DNA from 2 places in the Burkholderia sp. Ac-20344 genome. Region 2 is predicted to be linked to the other one. Evidence: riboswitches for the same ligand, from Rfam matches in the RefSeq annotation. Region 2 holds a riboswitch; the other holds the start of a gene.
The links. Region 2 has a riboswitch for glycine ahead of gcvT (glycine cleavage system aminomethyltransferase GcvT). Riboswitches for the same ligand answer to the same signal wherever they lie in the genome.
Positions count from the first base shown of each region.

Region 1 (8,085 bases), on a different contig from region 2:
GCGACGTTGAAAGTGAAATTGATACCTGATCCCGAGACTTCCGCCGGTCACGCGACCGTTGGCTGAGCGTGCGCACACACCTGACTGCACTGTCGCGGCGCGGTCGCCCGTCGTGACGGCGACGGCAGTCTGATTTCCTTCCTATTTTTCTTCTCCTGTCCTGCCACATCGTCACCTTGGGTTGGTGTTTGCCGACTCAGGGGCGACGGGTACCTCTCCGCGCCATTTGAGCCGAACATTGCCGCTCTGACCGCGCGTCCCTTGTGACGTACGGTGGCGGACCAAAATTTCCTGAAATCGAAAGAGCATGTTTTATTTTTCCGAAATTCGGAAGATGTAGACTGCACCCAGCGAGGCGGGCTATCGAGATTCAGGTAGGTAAATTCCACAATTGATGCAAAGATTCCGTTTTTGCATGCTTAGCATGCGCGGTGACGCTCCGTGGGGCAATGTTTGCAACGTTCGTATTGATCTTGGCGTGGTTTCTTCATAGGAAAGGTGATGCAATGAACGTAATGAGAAGGGTGGTGATCGCGAGTGCCGCGTTGCTGATCTCGATGTCGTCGATGGCTGAGGGCAGCAAGGAAATAACCGTTGCATCATGGGGAGGTAGCTACACGGAAGCTCAGAAAAAGGCTCTGTTCGACCCGTTTACCAAGGCCACTGGCATCGCCGTCAAAGTCATTGAATACAACGGTGGCTTGAGTGAAATTCGCGCCCAGCAGCAAGCGGGCAAGGTGGTCTGGGACGTGGTTGTCTCCGACATCTTCGACGAACGACGGGCGTGTGAAGATGGATTGCTGACCAGATTCAACGCATCGACGCTTCCGGCAAATGCTGACGGGACTGCTGGTGTGTCTGATTTCGTACCCGGTACAACGTCCAAGTGCAGCCTCGGGTCGATCTCGTGGGCTCGAGCTATTGCCTACAACGCGAACGCGTCGAAGCAGCCGAAGAGCATCAGGGATTTCTTTGATATTAAGAACTTCCCCGGCAAGCGCGGACTGCAAAAGTCACCGGTTGCGACGCTCGAGTGGGCCTTGGTGGCCGACGGAGTTCCGCGAAAGGATGTCTATACCGTGCTCTCGACTCCTGCTGGTGTCGACCGCGCCTTTCGCAAACTTGATAGCATCAAGAAAGATGTCGTGTGGTGGGAGGCCGGGGCCCAGCCGCCACAATTGCTGGCGTCAAATGAAGTCGCCATGACTTCCGCTTACGCGGGCCGGATTTTCGTCGCTCGCATGGAAGGAGCACCGTTCCGGATCATGTGGGACAGTGATGTTTGGTCAACGGATTTCTTCATGATTCCGAAAGGTGCTCCCCATACGCAAGAAGCTCTCGAGTTCGTGAAGTTTGCAAGCAAACCTGATCGTCAAGCGGCTCTCTCAACCCTGACTTCGAATGGGCCAACGCGGCGTTCTGCAGTTGCGCTGGTCGGTAACTATCCCGGCACAAAAGAAAGCGTTGCGCCGCATATGCCTACGTATCCTGCAAACATCAAAGATTCGATCCAGGCTGGCGCGGATTTCTGGGCCGAGAATCAGGACGCGCTGAAGTTGCGCTTTACGCAGTGGCTCCTGAAATAGGTATCCGCAAGTATAGGCGGCATCGGTTACGCCGCCTAATGGCGGCATTGAGGCAGCTTTGTGCACGACTCAGTGCCGTTACCGTTCGTTCAAGATCGAACTCAAGGTGCAATTGACGCGCTGCAGGAGAGACCTCAGCCCATAAGGGCTGAGGCGCCGACGGAGCAACCGCCCCGGAAACTCTCAGGCAAAAGGACTGTGGCGGCGTTTTAAACTCTGGAGAGAGGCATGCGCGCATGCCCACCGAAGGGGACGGCGGCTTCTTGCGCCTAAGCTCTCAGGTACCGTGACAGATGGGGTATGAGCCGAACTTTCGGCAATTCTTTATTCTTCGCGGAACCGTTCATGCCACATATCATTATTATTGGCGCCGGCATTACAGGTGTTACGACGGCGTACACCCTATCCGAGCTTGGATACCAGGTAACCGTCGTTGACCGGCATCTCTATCCAGCGATGGAGACATCATTCGCCAACGGTGGGCAACTATCGGCATGCAATGCCGAAGTGTGGAACAATTTTGGAACTATTCTGAAGGGATTGCGATGGATGCTTAAGCAGGACGCTCCTGTCCTTTTCAATCCGAAGCCATCGTGGCACAAGTACTCGTGGATTGGTGAATTTGTCTCGAATATTGAGAATTATAGCGAAAACACTATAGCTACTGTGAAGTTGGCGCTTGAGGCGCGAAATTATATTTTTTCAATAGCCGAGCGTGAACAGATTGATTTCGATCTAGAAAGGCGGGGCATTCTGCATTTTTATCATGACAGAAAATCATATGATGCGGCCACTCGAACAAACGAACTTCTAGTGTCGGCTGGACTTGAGCGTTTTGCCGTGTCGCCCGCAGAAATAAAAAATATCGAACCTACTCTGCAAGGGGAATACTACGGCGGATACTTCACGCCATCGGATTCGACGGGGGATATACACAGGTTTACGCGTGGCCTCGCAATCGCGTGTGAGAGGCGCGGCGTCCGCTTTCGACAGGGTGTAACGGTCAAGAATGTTCAGTGCCGGCATAGTGGCGTCCGCTTGAGCGTTGCGATAGATGTCCCAACGCAAGAGGGTTCTCCGTACCCATATGCAGAAGAGATGGTGGCCGATGCAGTCGTAGTATGCGCCGGCGTGGGGAGTCGGGGAATTGCCAATCTATTTGGTGATCGCCTGAATATATATCCGGTAAAAGGATATTCGATAACAGTTTATCTCGATGGCGAGGACAGCGTGTCAAAAGCGCCTTGGGTCAGTCTTCTCGACGAGAGTGCAAAAATCGTGACTAGTCGATTGGGTGTTGACCGACTCCGGGTAGCAGGAACGGCCGAATTTAATGGCTACGATCGCGACATTCGAATGGACCGTATTGATCCGCTAGTTAGATGGGTCAATCAAAATTTTACGGTTAATACTTCACGAGTGGTTCCGTGGTCCGGACTGCGCCCGATGATGCCCGACATGATGCCAAGAGTGATGAAGGGCAGGGCGCCACGCGTGTTTTACAACACCGGCCACGGTCATCTCGGGTGGACTCTTTCGGCCGCGACGGCAGTGGCAATAGGAAAAATCGTATGGGAGCATCTTCCGACGGACATCAGTTGAAATCCAGTGAAATCCACACTCAGCCGAACGATTTCTAGAGCGAAATAGCTGAAAGCAGTATTGCTGCAGGATAGACGTTCGGTGGCTCTCATATTGAATGCAAGTCCAGGAATCGTTAATGCAATCCACCCTGATTTCTACGCCGCAGCGCATTGGTGTCCCGAGGGAAGGCTTCCCCGGCGAAAAGCGCGTCGCCACCGTGCCCGACGTGGTGAAAAAACTGACCAAGCTTGGCTTTACTGTCGCTATCGAATCCGGTGCTGGTGAAAGATCCAACTTCGATGACGATGCTTACCGTGCAGTCGGGGCCGAAATCATCGGCTCCGCCGCCGCGCTTTGGGCGAGTTCGGATATCGTGCTCAAGGTGCGTCCACCTAGCGTCGACGAAGTGGCGCTGATGCGCGAGGGCGGCACGCTGATCGGTTTTGTCTGGCCGGCGCAGAACCCCGAACTGATGCAGCAACTGGCCGCGAAGCGCGCCACCGTGCTGGCGATCGATTCTCTGCCGCGCACGCTGTCGCGCGCGCAGAAGATGGACGCGCTCACGTCGATGGCCGGCATCAGCGGCTACCGCGCGGTGATCGAGGCCGCGCATGCGTTCGGCCGCTTCCTGAACGGCCAGGTCACGGCGGCCGGCAAGGTCCCGCCGGCCAAAGTCTTCATCGCCGGTGCCGGTGTGGCGGGCCTCGCCGCGATCGGCACAGCCGCGAGCCTCGGCGCGATCGTGCGCGCCAACGACACGCGAGCGGAAGTGGCCGATCAGGTCAAGTCGCTGGGCGGCGAATTCGTCAAGGTCGACTACGAAGAGGAAGGCTCGGGCGGCGGCGGTTACGCGAAGGTGATGAGCGAAGGCTTCCAGCAGGCTCAGCGCGCGATGTATGCGCAGCAGGCCAAGGACGCCGACATCATCATCACGACCGCGCTGATCCCCGGCAAGCCCGCGCCGAAGCTGATCACGGCCGAGATGGTGCAGTCGATGAAGCCCGGCAGCGTGATCGTCGACATGGCCGCCGAACAGGGCGGCAACTGCGAACTCACGGTGCCCGGTGAGGCCGTCGTGCGCCACGGCGTGACGATCGTCGGCTATACCGATCTGGCGTCGCGCCTGTCGCGGCAGTCGTCCACGCTGTATGCGACCAACCTGCTGCGCGTGGTCGAGGAGCTGTGCAAGGCCAAGGACGGCACGATCAACGTCGACTTCGACGACGACGCGATCCGCGGCCTCACCGTCATCAAGGAAGGCAACATTACGTGGCCGCCACCGCCGATCAAGCAGGCGGTCGTCGCGCCGAAGCCTCCGGCAGCGCCTGTCGCGGCCGCGCCCGCGAAGTCCAAGGGCCACGGCCACAGCGGCGAGCCGATGTCGGCCAAGGCGCTCGCGATCGTGTTCGCCGTCGGCGCGCTGGCTTTCCTGCTGGTCGGCCAGTTCGCACCGGCCAGCTTCCTGTCGCACTTCACGGTATTCGTGCTCGCGTGCTTCGTCGGCTACATGGTGATCTGGAACGTCACGCCGTCGCTGCATACGCCGCTGATGAGCGTGACCAACGCGATCTCGTCGATCATCGCGATCGGCGCGCTCGTGCAGGTCGCGCCGCCCCTCGGTGAGCTGGCCAACGCCGGCGACCGCCCGTCCGGGCTGATCCTCGGCCTCGCGGTCGGTGCGCTCACGCTCACGGCCGTCAACATGTTCGGCGGCTTCGCGGTCACGCGACGCATGCTGGCAATGTTCCGCAAATAAGGGGACGACAAGACAATGACTGCAAACCTGACTACCGTCTCCTATATCGGCGCCGCGATCCTGTTCATCCTCAGCCTCGGCGGGCTGGCCAACCCTGAAACCGCGCGTCGCGGCAACCTGCTCGGGATGATCGGCATGCTGATCGCGGTGCTGGCCACCGTGGCCGGTCCGCGCGTGTCGGCCGCGGGTATTCCGTACGTGGTCGCCGCGCTGGTCGTCGGCGGCGCCGTCGGCCTGTACGCCGCGAAGAAGGTGCAGATGACGCAGATGCCGGAACTGGTCGCGCTGATGCACAGCCTGGTCGGTCTCGCGGCCTGCCTCGTCGGCTTCGCGAGCTACATCGACACGTCGCTGCAGTTCACCGGTGCCGAGAAGGCGATCCACGAAGTGGAGATCTACGTCGGCATCCTGATCGGCGCCGTCACCTTCGCGGGTTCGATCATCGCGTTCGGCAAGCTGTCGGGCAAGATCGGCGGCAAGCCGCTGCTGCTGCCGGCGCGGCACTGGATGAACCTGGCCGCGCTGCTGATCGTGATCTACTACGGCCGCGCGTTCCTGCATGCGGAAACGATCCAGGAGGGCATGCTGCCGCTCGTCGTGATGACCGTGATCTCGCTGCTGTTCGGCGTGCACATGGTGATGGCGATCGGCGGCGCGGACATGCCGGTCGTGGTGTCGATGCTCAACAGCTACTCGGGGTGGGCGGCGGCGGCCACCGGGTTCATGCTCGGCAACGACCTGCTGATCGTGATCGGCGCGCTCGTGGGCTCGTCGGGTGCGATCCTGTCGTACATCATGTGCCGCGCGATGAACCGCAACTTCATCAGCGTGATCGCGGGCGGCTTCGGCAGCGGCGCGGGCGCACCGGCGGCAGCCGGTGGCGCCGCCGCGCAACCGGCCGGCGAGGCTGTGGCGGTGAGCGCGGAGGAGACGGCCGAGCTGCTGCGCGAAGCGAAGCGCGTGATCATCGTACCCGGCTATGGGATGGCCGTTGCACAGGCTCAGCACACGGTGTTCGAACTGACGAAGCTGCTGCGCGAAAAAGGCGTCGACGTGCGTTTCGCGATCCACCCGGTCGCGGGCCGCATGCCGGGGCACATGAACGTGCTGCTGGCCGAAGCGAAGGTGCCGTACGACATCGTGCTGGAAATGGACGAGATCAACGGCGACTTCCCCGAGGCCGACGTGTCGATGGTGATCGGCGCGAACGACATCGTGAACCCGGCCGCGCAGGACGACCCGTCGAGCCCGATCGCCGGCATGCCGGTGCTGGAAGTGTGGAAGGCGAAGACGTCGATCGTGATGAAGCGCAGCATGGCTTCGGGCTATGCGGGCGTCGACAATCCGCTGTTCTACAAGGACAACAACCGCATGCTGTTCGGCGACGCGAAGTCGATGCTGGACGAGGTGTCCGGAGCGTTGCAGGTCTGACGGAACTCATTCAGCAAGGCTATGATGGCGGGTGCCTCATCGATAGCCCCATCGCTTGCAGCACTTGCGCTGGTCGCCAAAGACATTGCTGCCGAACCGGGCCGGAGTCTTGCACGGTAGATGACGGTGGGGCTGGCGGATCTGCGGTCATCACTTCAACGTGATCCGTCCTCCGTCATCGTGCGGTCACGCGATGCGCGTTCAGGCCTGAGTTCGCCTTTCGCCGCGGGTTCGGCTCATTCGGCGGGGATACCTCCCCACATTTGTGGGCCATGCAGCGCAAGTACAGCGTGCGCGCCGCATATTTGTAGGCCATGAGCGGACCTGCCACATGATCCAGCCCTTTTAATCTGGCCTCAAGCGAGTTGGGAACGCACGACGTCACTTACATCCATTGGTGTTCGCGAGGCTGAGACGGAAAACAGGCTTATTTGTTGGGCAGTTATTTGTAAATAAAAAACATCCTTGATTTATCGATTTTTTTGCCATTCGAGGAAACTCCATCTATTTAAGAGGCATTTTTTTCGCGTCATCCGCTTCGATCGACACTATACGTCCTATGCCCGATTCGACAAATCGAGGCGATAACACTGCTCGATTTAACGTTGCAGCAGCGAACCTGACAAACTCGCACGCCGGCAATAGCGAATCTGAAAACTGTCGAGCGCGGCACGATGCCGCGCTCGCTTTTTCGATCTATAGCCCTGAGGTGGCCCAGACTCCGGGCAACGCCGCAGCCGAAACCTCGAGGTCAACGTTCAGCGGGTAGTGCCTGAGCAGGCGTTGCGCGACTGATTGAACGTTGCCGTGGCAATTCACATGGTTGGCCGAAGCAAGCATCTGAAGGAGCGCGCGGGTATCGATGACGGCCTTCGTGCGCTCATATGGAGTTGTCATCCTCGGCTCCGGCAAGCAGCTGCTTGGTGACGTCAACGTATGCAGCCACTTGGTTGATTGCACACCAGCGCTTCCACACATAGTCCGCATTATCTGACCAGCCAGGCTCCCCGATAAGTTGATAAATTCGGCCGGAGCGAGTCTCACCACGTAAGCCGAGATGGTCGAACGTAACGACTTCGGAGCTGACGCGTCCGGTGAGATCTCGGTTGTCTGCGCCGACAAAATGTCGAGTCCCGTTCGATGTTTCCATGATTCTCCAGCGCGATAACGTGACCCCAGGTTCCTCACTCACTGGGGCGATTCTCCAAATAGTCATGAGCATCTCCTGTTCACCAATGAGGGCCCGGCGGGAAAATGTCGACTTTCACCTTGGCGGCCCGTCGATACTGCGCTGTCATTCATGGTATTCGAGTTTGCGTCGTATTAAAGCGAAAAACTAGACTATTTTATCGGTGATTTTCACGGACGGGATATGCTTTATATTTGCACGAGTGGTCAACTAATGGTTTTTTGGGGATAACATGGTTGCCGGCAACGCCATGACGCGAGGACCGTTTATGCTTTATATGGCGGACGAGTTATGCTTAACGGCACAAGGAAGTCTCGAAACCCGCGATGCCGAAAGGCTTCGCGGGTTTTTTATTTCCATGTGCATCCAAGGGATTCCATGGAAAGCCAGGGGCAACTGGGGGCAGCATTGGGACAAGCGTCCTCTCTGTGCCGAAGTGCGTATCGTCTTCAGCAGCAGTTGCAAAAAGAATGATGCCGTCCGAGGTACGCGCCATCAGCGGAATCCGACTGATCGTCGGCATTCCTCGGTAACAACGG
Region 1 covers NZ_JAAGPP010000001.1:66,293-74,377, reverse strand. Annotated here, with positions in the region: gene G3N64_RS00325 (IclR family transcriptional regulator) at 1-29, shown strand, start outside; gene G3N64_RS00320 (ABC transporter substrate-binding protein) at 507-1,586, shown strand; glycine riboswitch at 1,700-1,795, shown strand; gene G3N64_RS00315 (D-amino acid dehydrogenase) at 1,932-3,188, shown strand; gene G3N64_RS00310 (Re/Si-specific NAD(P)(+) transhydrogenase subunit alpha) at 3,307-4,926, shown strand; gene pntB (Re/Si-specific NAD(P)(+) transhydrogenase subunit beta) at 4,942-6,357, shown strand; gene G3N64_RS40330 (hypothetical protein) at 7,054-7,197, opposite strand; gene G3N64_RS00300 (hypothetical protein) at 7,238-7,507, opposite strand; gene G3N64_RS00295 (FmdB family zinc ribbon protein) at 7,996-8,085, opposite strand, start outside.
Region 1: it holds a riboswitch for glycine, as region 2 does, so the genes downstream of both, G3N64_RS00315 (D-amino acid dehydrogenase) here and gcvT (glycine cleavage system aminomethyltransferase GcvT) in region 2, are expected to answer to the same signal.

Region 2 (8,085 bases):
AACTGGACGGACCGATACCGATCTTGAATAGGTCAAAGACGCTGACTGCCATTTCGATTCCTGCCTTGCTATAAGAATAATGCTAGCGCGCCTGCAATGGCAGGCACGCGGCGAGCCATGCGGGCGGCGTTGGGGAAAGTTGCTGTGCGACGCGGGCGTAGCGCCCGTCGAGCCGCGCGGCCAGATGAAAGAGTTCGGTGGCGTTTTTCGGGTCCCACTGCCCCGTGTAGCCCGGCAGGCCGGCCTCGCGGCGCTTCGCGTCGAACGGCACCGGCGAATTCACGAATTCCTCGTGCGTCTTCTCGCCGAGCGCGTACGGCACGAGCCAGTCGAGCGCGGCCGCGAGCGTCGCGCCGTTCACGCCCCGCTCGCGCAGCCAGTTGCGGTTGAAGCGGCGCGCGGCGAGCGCGGCCGTGACCAGCGGCTGCAGATCGTAGACCGCGTAATGCAGCGCATCGCGTTCCTCGAAGTCCCACGTCTTGCCGTCCGGGCCGATGTTGTCGGCGAGATGTTCGACGAACAGCCGCTGCGCGGCGTTCATCATCTTGCGGTCGCCGAGCGTGAACGCGGACAGCGCGATCAGCTTGATCCGGTGGCTCTGCCAGTTGTTGCGCCAGGTGCCGGTGAGCGGGCGCTTCTGCGCGTCGATCTGCGCGACATAGCCGGCGCCGAGCTTCGCGATGAACGCGGCCGTTGCGTTGCGGGTCTTCACCGGCAGCGCGCTCGCCGTCATGTCGTACGCAACGATCAGGCTGTCGAAGCGCGTCTCGTCGATCGGGTTGAAGCTCGGCTGGTAGGTCGCGACCCACGCGGACAGGAAGCGGTCGACGAGCTGCAGGTCGCGCGGCGCATTCGTCACGCGCCACGCGAGCGCGGCGTCGCGCATCAGCTCCATGTCCTTCAGCGCGTCGGCGCTCTGGTCGTAGATGCCTTCGTGCGGCAGCGTGCCCTCGGTGTGCACGCGCGCCATCGCCTTCGGCTGCTCGCCGATGCGCGCGTCGACGCTGCGGATCAGCGCCTGGACGCCCGGCTCGGCCTGTGTCGTCTCGCTCGCCTGCAGTGCCGGCGCCGCGCAGAAATTCATTGCCGCGCGCGCGCTGGCGGACGCGCCGAGACCGGCGGCGGCAAACGACAGCGACGCGACGAGCATCGGCACGTAGCGGCGCGCGTGCGGCCGCCTTTGCGTTGCACCATGGCCCGGAAACATCGGACGCACCATGCGGAACTCCTTCATTGGCTGGATCGCGTGTGATGTTAGCCGGATTGGCGGGCGAACGTGAACCGGTTCGAGCGGCGAACAAAAAAACCGCACGCAACCCCGGGTTGCGTGCGGTGCGGTCACCATCGGACGGCTCCTGGCCTGGCGCGCGTTATGCGTATTCCGACATCGGCACGCACGAGCAGAACAGGTTGCGGTCGCCGTAGACGTTGTCCGCACGGCCGACCGGCGGCCAGTACTTGTTCGTGCCGAGCGACGCGACCGGGTACGCGGCCTGCTCGCGCGAGTACGCGTGCGGCCATTCGTTCGCGGTGACGACGGCCGCCGTGTGCGGGGCGTGACGCAGCGGGTTGTCCTCGCGGTCGGCGCGGCCCTCCTCGACCGCACGGATTTCGTCGCGGATCGCGATCATCGCGGCGATGAAGCGGTCGAGTTCTTCCTGCGATTCCGATTCGGTCGGCTCGACCATCAGCGTGCCCGGTACCGGGAAGCTCATCGTCGGCGCGTGGAAGCCGTAGTCCATCAGGCGCTTCGCGACGTCGTCGACGGTGATGCCGCTCGATTCCTTGATCGGACGCAGGTCGAGAATGCACTCGTGCGCAACCAGCCCGCCCGGGCCCGAATACAGCACCGGGTAGTGCGGCGCGAGGCGCTTCGCGATGTAGTTCGCGTTGAGGATCGCGGTTTCCGTCGCGGCGGTCAGGTTCTTCGCGCCCATCATCGCGATGTACATCCACGAGATCGGCAGGATCGACGCCGAGCCGTACGGCGCGGCCGATACCGCACCGATGCCGTCTTCTTCGCGCGTGTAGCCGGTCGAACGCTGGTTCGGCAGGAACTTCGCGAGGTGCGCGCCGACCGCGACCGGGCCGACGCCCGGGCCGCCACCGCCGTGCGGGATGCAGAAGGTCTTGTGCAGGTTCAGGTGCGACACGTCGCCGCCGAACTGGCCCGGCGCGGTCAGGCCGACCATCGCGTTCATGTTCGCGCCGTCGACGTACACCTGGCCGCCGTGCGCGTGGACGATCTCGCAGATCTCGCGGACGTTCTGCTCGAACACGCCGTGCGTCGACGGATACGTGATCATGATCGCCGCGAGATCCTTCGCGTGCTCGTCGGCCTTCGCCTTGAGATCAGCGATGTCGACGTTGCCCTGCGCGTCGCATGCAACGACCACGACCTTCATCCCGGCCATGTGCGCGGATGCCGGGTTCGTGCCGTGCGCGGACGCCGGGATCAGGCACACGTCGCGGTGGGCTTCGCCGCGCGATGCGTGGTAAGCGTGGATGATCAGCAGGCCCGCGTACTCGCCCTGCGAGCCCGCGTTCGGCTGCAGCGACACGGCCGCGTAGCCGGTGGCCGCGACGAGCATCTGCTCGAGCTGGCCGATCATCTCGCGGTAGCCGACGGTCTGGTCGGCCGGTGCGAACGGGTGGATGCCGCCGAATTCGGGCCACGTGACGGGCAGCATTTCCGACGTCGCGTTCAGCTTCATCGTGCACGAGCCGAGCGGGATCATCGAGCGGTCGAGCGCGAGATCCTTGTCCGACAGGCTGCGCAGGTAGCGCAGCATTTCGGTTTCGGAATGGTGGCGGTTGAACACGTGGTGCGTCAGGTACGCGCTCGTGCGCTCGAGGCCGGCCGGCAGCGCGGCGACGCCGGCTGCGCCCGCGTCCAGCGCGTCGACGGACGGTGCGGTGCCGCCCGCGGCCTGCGCGAACACGGCGAGGAGATCGGCGAGGTCGTCGCGCGTCGTCGTTTCGTCGACCGATACGCCGACTTGCGTGTCGCTCACGCGGCGCAGGTTGATGCGCTTCGCCTTCGCGAATTCGTGAACCTGCGCGGTGCGCGCGCCGGTGTCGATCGTCAGCGTGTCGAAGAACGTGTCGTTGACGGTCGCGAAGCCGAGCTGCTTCACGCCGGCGGCGAGCAGCGCCGCGATGCGGTTCACGCGCAGCGCGATCGTCTTCAGGCCGTGCGGGCCGTGGTAGACCGCATACATGCTGGCCATGATCGCGAGCAGCGCCTGCGCGGTACACACGTTCGACGTCGCCTTCTCGCGGCGGATGTGCTGTTCGCGCGTCTGCAGCGCGAGGCGCAGCGCGGGCTTGCCCTGCGCGTCGACCGTCACGCCGACGAGGCGGCCCGGCATCTGGCGCTTGAATTCGTCACGCACCGCGAGATACGCGGCGTGCGGGCCGCCGAAGCCCATCGGCACGCCGAAGCGCTGCGTGTTGCCGATCGCGACGTCCGCGCCCCAGTCGCCGGGCGGCGTGAGCACGGTCAGCGCGAGCAGGTCGGCCGCGACGACCACGTGGCCGCCGGCCGCGTGGATCGCTTCGGTGAGCGCGCGGTAGTCGCGCACGTCGCCGTTCACGCCCGGGTACTGCAGCAGCACGCCGAATGCATTCGATTGAGCAGCGTCGGCCGCCGGGCCCGTCTTGACCTCGATGCCGACCGGCAGCGCGCGCGTGCGGATCACTTCGAGCGTTTGCGGCAGCACGTCGTCGGCGACGTAGAACACGTTCGACGCCGGCTTGCCGGTGCGCTGCAGCAGCGTCATCGCTTCGGCCGCGGCGGTGGCTTCATCGAGCAGCGACGCGTTCGAGATCGCGAGGCCCGTCAGGTCGGCCACCATCTGCTGGAAGTTCAGGAGCGCCTCGAGGCGGCCCTGGGAAATTTCGGGCTGGTACGGCGTGTAGGCCGTGTACCACGCCGGGTTTTCGAGCACGTTGCGCAGGATCACGGCCGGCGTGTGCGTGTCGTGGTAACCCTGACCGATATACGAACGGAACACCTGGTTCTTGTCCGCGAGAACCCGCAGTGCGGCGAGGGCTTCGGCCTCGCTCTTCGGCTGCGCGAACGGGCCGAGCGGCAGCGTTTCGACGCGGCGGATCGAGGCCGGGATCACGGCCTCGATCAGGGCGGCGCGCGACGCGAAGCCGAGCGTGTCGAGCATGGCCTGCTGGCTGGCGGCGTCGGGGCCGATGTGGCGTTCGGCGAACGCATCGTGCGTTTCGAGCGCGGCGAGCGAGAGGGGCGTGCGGTTCATCAGGCGGTCCGGGTGTTCGAGCTTCATGGCGTTCCTTGGTCGGCCGGAGTGGGCGCTTGGGCGCTGACTCGGGCCCCATCCTTTGCAGTCGGCCCGAGCGGGCGCGTGGGCGCCGGCTCGGGTTCCGCACGGGGCAGGGCGGCTGACCGGCCCCGTGCGGTTCGGGGGAGAGTTAGTCGATCAGCTTGCTGTAGGCGTCGGCGTCGATCAGCTTGTCGGTCGATGCGCCGGCCGCGAGCTTGATCTTGAAGAGCCACACGCCGTACGCGTCGCTGTTCACGCCTTCCGGGGCGTCGGTGGCTTCCGTGTTGGCGGCGATGATCTCGCCGGACACCGGCGAATAGATGTCGGAGGCAGCCTTCACCGATTCGACGACGCCGACGGCGTCGCCTGCCGAGACCGACTTGCCGACTTCCGGCAGTTCGAGGAAGACGATGTCGCCGAGCGTGCTCTGCGCGTGATCGGTGATGCCGACCGTCAGCGTGCCGTCGGCTTCGGTGCGGACCCACTCGTGTTCGTCGGTGTATTTCAGATCGGCCGGGACGTTGCTCATCGGATGCTCCTGGATAAAAGGGTGTGTTCGTTCTGCTGGCGCGCCGCCGGGGCGCGCCGGGTGTGGTGTTGCGCCGGGCGCCATCTCCCGGCTTCCCGGGAGGCGGGCCTCCCGGCCGTTACGCAGCGAGGACCTTGCCGTTGCGCACGAACGGCAGTTTTACCACGCGCGCGGGAAGATTCTTGTCTCGAATTTGCACCTGGACCAGGTCGCCGATCTGGACGGCCGCCGGCACGCGTGCGAACGCGATCGATTCCTGCATCGACGGCGAGAACGTGCCGCTCGTGATCTCGCCTTCGCCGTGCGGCGTGACGACCTTCTGGTGCGCGCGCAGCACGCCGCCCGCCTTGCCGTTTTCCTTCTGCAGGATCAGGCCGACGAATGCGGCGCGGGTGCCGTTGGATTCCAGTGCGGCGCGGCCGACGAAGTCGCGCGGCGCGGAGAGGTCGACCGTCCACGCGAGGCCCGCGTCGAGCGGCGAGACGGTGTCGTCCATGTCCTGGCCGTACAGGTTCATGCCGGCCTCGAGGCGCAGCGTGTCGCGCGCGCCAAGCCCGCACGGGCGCACGCCGTTTTGCTGCAGCGCGTTCCACAACGCTTCGACGTGCACGGCCGGGACGATCACTTCGAAGCCGTCTTCACCGGTATAGCCGGTGCGCGCGACGGTGAGATCGCCGAACGGCGTGCCGGCGACCTGCGCGGCGTTGAACGGCTTCAGCTCGCTCGTTGCGGCACGCGCGGAGGGCACGGTCGACCAGGCTTTTTCGCGGGCGTTCGGGCCCTGTACGGCGACGATCGCGAAATCGCGGCGCGGCGCGATCGTGACGCCGAAGCCGCCTTGCTCGTTCAGCTGGTTGAACCACGCGATGTCTTTCTCGGCCGTGCCGGCGTTGACGACGACGCGGAAGAATTCTTCGGTGAAGTAGTAGACGATCAGGTCGTCGATGACGCCGCCCTGCGGATTGAGCAGGCACGAGTAGAGTGCCTTGCCGGGCGTCTTGAGCTTGCCGACGTTGTTCGCGATCGCATGCTCGAAGAATGCGCGCACGCGGCTGCCGGTGAAATCGACGACGCACATGTGCGACACATCGAACATGCCGGCATCGGTGCGCACGGCTTCATGTTCTTCGATCTGCGAGCCGTAGTTGACGGGCATGTCCCAGCCGCCGAAGTCGACCATGCGGGCATTGAGCGCGCGGTGCGCGGCGTTGAGCGGGGTGTGATTCAGTGCAGTCATCGAGGCCTCAGGCAAGGCGCTTGCGCGCGGATCAGAACGGCCATGTGCCGACCACCGCGGCCGACGGCCTGCGAGCGATCCGGTACATGCCCCTCTGTCCTCGATACCTGAGAGATTGCGCTGCCGGCCAGGCCTGGCGAACGCGCGCCCCTTCGGTGGGCAGCTTGCCCGCGCAGCCGATGCGCTGCGGGCTACTGCCGCTCTCCAGAGTGCGGGGAGAGTGTGGCCCGCGCAATGCGCGGACGGGATTCCCCGACGCGGTCGGTCCTTTTGCCTGAGAGTTTGCGGGTGTGCCCCTTCGGCGGCGCAACCGGTGCTGGAACAGCACGGTTACACGCTCTCCCGACGCGTGCGGGCGACTGTACGCGAGCGGGTGAGCCTTGTCAATTTGAGCAAAAGAATGTCGCTTCGCGACAAGCGGCGGCGGCCGGCGACAAGCGGTGCCGCCGCTTTTTCCACACCGGCGGGCGCCAGTGCGTTACTCGCCGATCGCGCGCGCGGCCGTGTCGAGTTCCTGGTTCAGCACGCGCTGCTCGTCGCCGGACAGGCCGCCGCTGTGCTGCGCGGACATGTCGTTCGCTTCCTGGCGGATCACGTCGAGGCGGTGATGAAGCTGCGCGCCGTACGGCGGCGGGTAGTAGCCGCCGTTCACGCGCGCATCGATGCGGCGATGCAGGTTGTCGATCCGGCCCTGGATCTGCTGCATCCGCTCGTTCGCGACGACCTGCGGATTCGGCCGCGGCGGGGGCGCCGGGCGGACCGGCTGCTGCGGCTGCACGATACAGGCCGCAAGCGAGGAAACCAGGACGCAGCACGCTGCCGCGCGAATCAACCGTTGCATCAACATTCTCCTGACGGATTGGTGTCGGATCGACTTTTTTGAGAAACGCGTCAGACCGGTCGGACGCTGACTTTCGTTCCCCCGGCATTTGTAACCGAATGTTCCGGCTGATCCGGATGCGGGTACGCCGGCCGGCCGCCAGCGGCCGGCGCGGTGTCAGATCGTGCGGCGCACGAACGGCAGCCGGCGGCCGTCGTGCTCGCTCTGCGCGGCAAGCTCGATGATCGTCATCACGTCGACGGCATCCTGCGCGGTGACGGGGAACGGCGCGCCGTCGCGGATCGACGCGGCGAGCGTGCGATAGAACTCCGCGTACTGGCCGTCGAGCGTCGGCACGGGGCGCTCGACCTCGACTTCGCCGTCGAGCTCGCGCAGCAGGCCGGGCGGGTTGCCGCCGCCGAATTCGACGTCGTCCGCGGTGAGGCCGGCCTTGAGCTGGTCCTCCTGCGTGTCGAGCCCGAACTTCTGGTAGCTGCCGCGCGTGCCGTGCAGCGTGAAGCGCGCCGGTTCGATCGCCGACAGCGCGCTCGCATGCAGCGCGACGTCCTTGTCCGGATAGCCGAGCTGCAGGTGCACGAAATCGGGCGCCGCGCCGTTGTCACGGCGCGTCTTGACGGTCGCGCTCACCGTTTCCGGCAGGCCGAACAGCACGAGCGCCTGGTCGATCAGGTGCGGGCCGAGGTCGAGCAGCAGGCCGCCGCCGCGGGCGGGCTCCTCGCGCCAGCGCGTGCGCGGCGTCGGCCGGAAGCGGTCGAAGTGCGACGCGAAATAGGTCAGCCGCCCGAGCTCGCCCGAATCGACGATGCGGCGCACGGTGAGGAAATCGCCGTCCCAGCGGCGGTTGTGGAACGGCGCGAACAGCCGGCTGCGCGCGTTCGCGAGCCGCGCGAGCGCGAGCGCTTCATCGGCGGTGAGCGTGACGGGTTTGTCGACGACCACGTGGCGGCCGGCTTCGAGCACCTGGCGCGCGAGCGCGAAGTGCGTGTCGTTCGGCGTGGCGATCACCACGCATTCGATGTCGTCGAGGCCGAGCAGCGTGTCGAGATCGGGGACGACGCGCGCGCCCGGATACGCAGCCTGCGCGCGATCGGGCTGACCCGTCGCGATCGCGGCAACTTCAGTACGGCCGCTCGTGGCGATCACGGGCGCGTGGAACGTCGCGCCGGCGAAACCGAAACCCATC
Region 2 covers NZ_JAAGPP010000224.1:799-8,883, reverse strand. Annotated here, with positions in the region: gene G3N64_RS36350 (L-serine ammonia-lyase) at 1-52, opposite strand, end outside; gene G3N64_RS36345 (alginate lyase family protein) at 83-1,219, opposite strand; gene gcvP (aminomethyl-transferring glycine dehydrogenase) at 1,371-4,298, opposite strand; gene gcvH (glycine cleavage system protein GcvH) at 4,444-4,824, opposite strand; gene gcvT (glycine cleavage system aminomethyltransferase GcvT) at 4,943-6,061, opposite strand; glycine riboswitch at 6,146-6,279, opposite strand; glycine riboswitch at 6,313-6,416, opposite strand; gene G3N64_RS36325 (hypothetical protein) at 6,540-6,902, opposite strand; gene G3N64_RS36320 (oxidoreductase) at 7,059-8,085, opposite strand, start outside.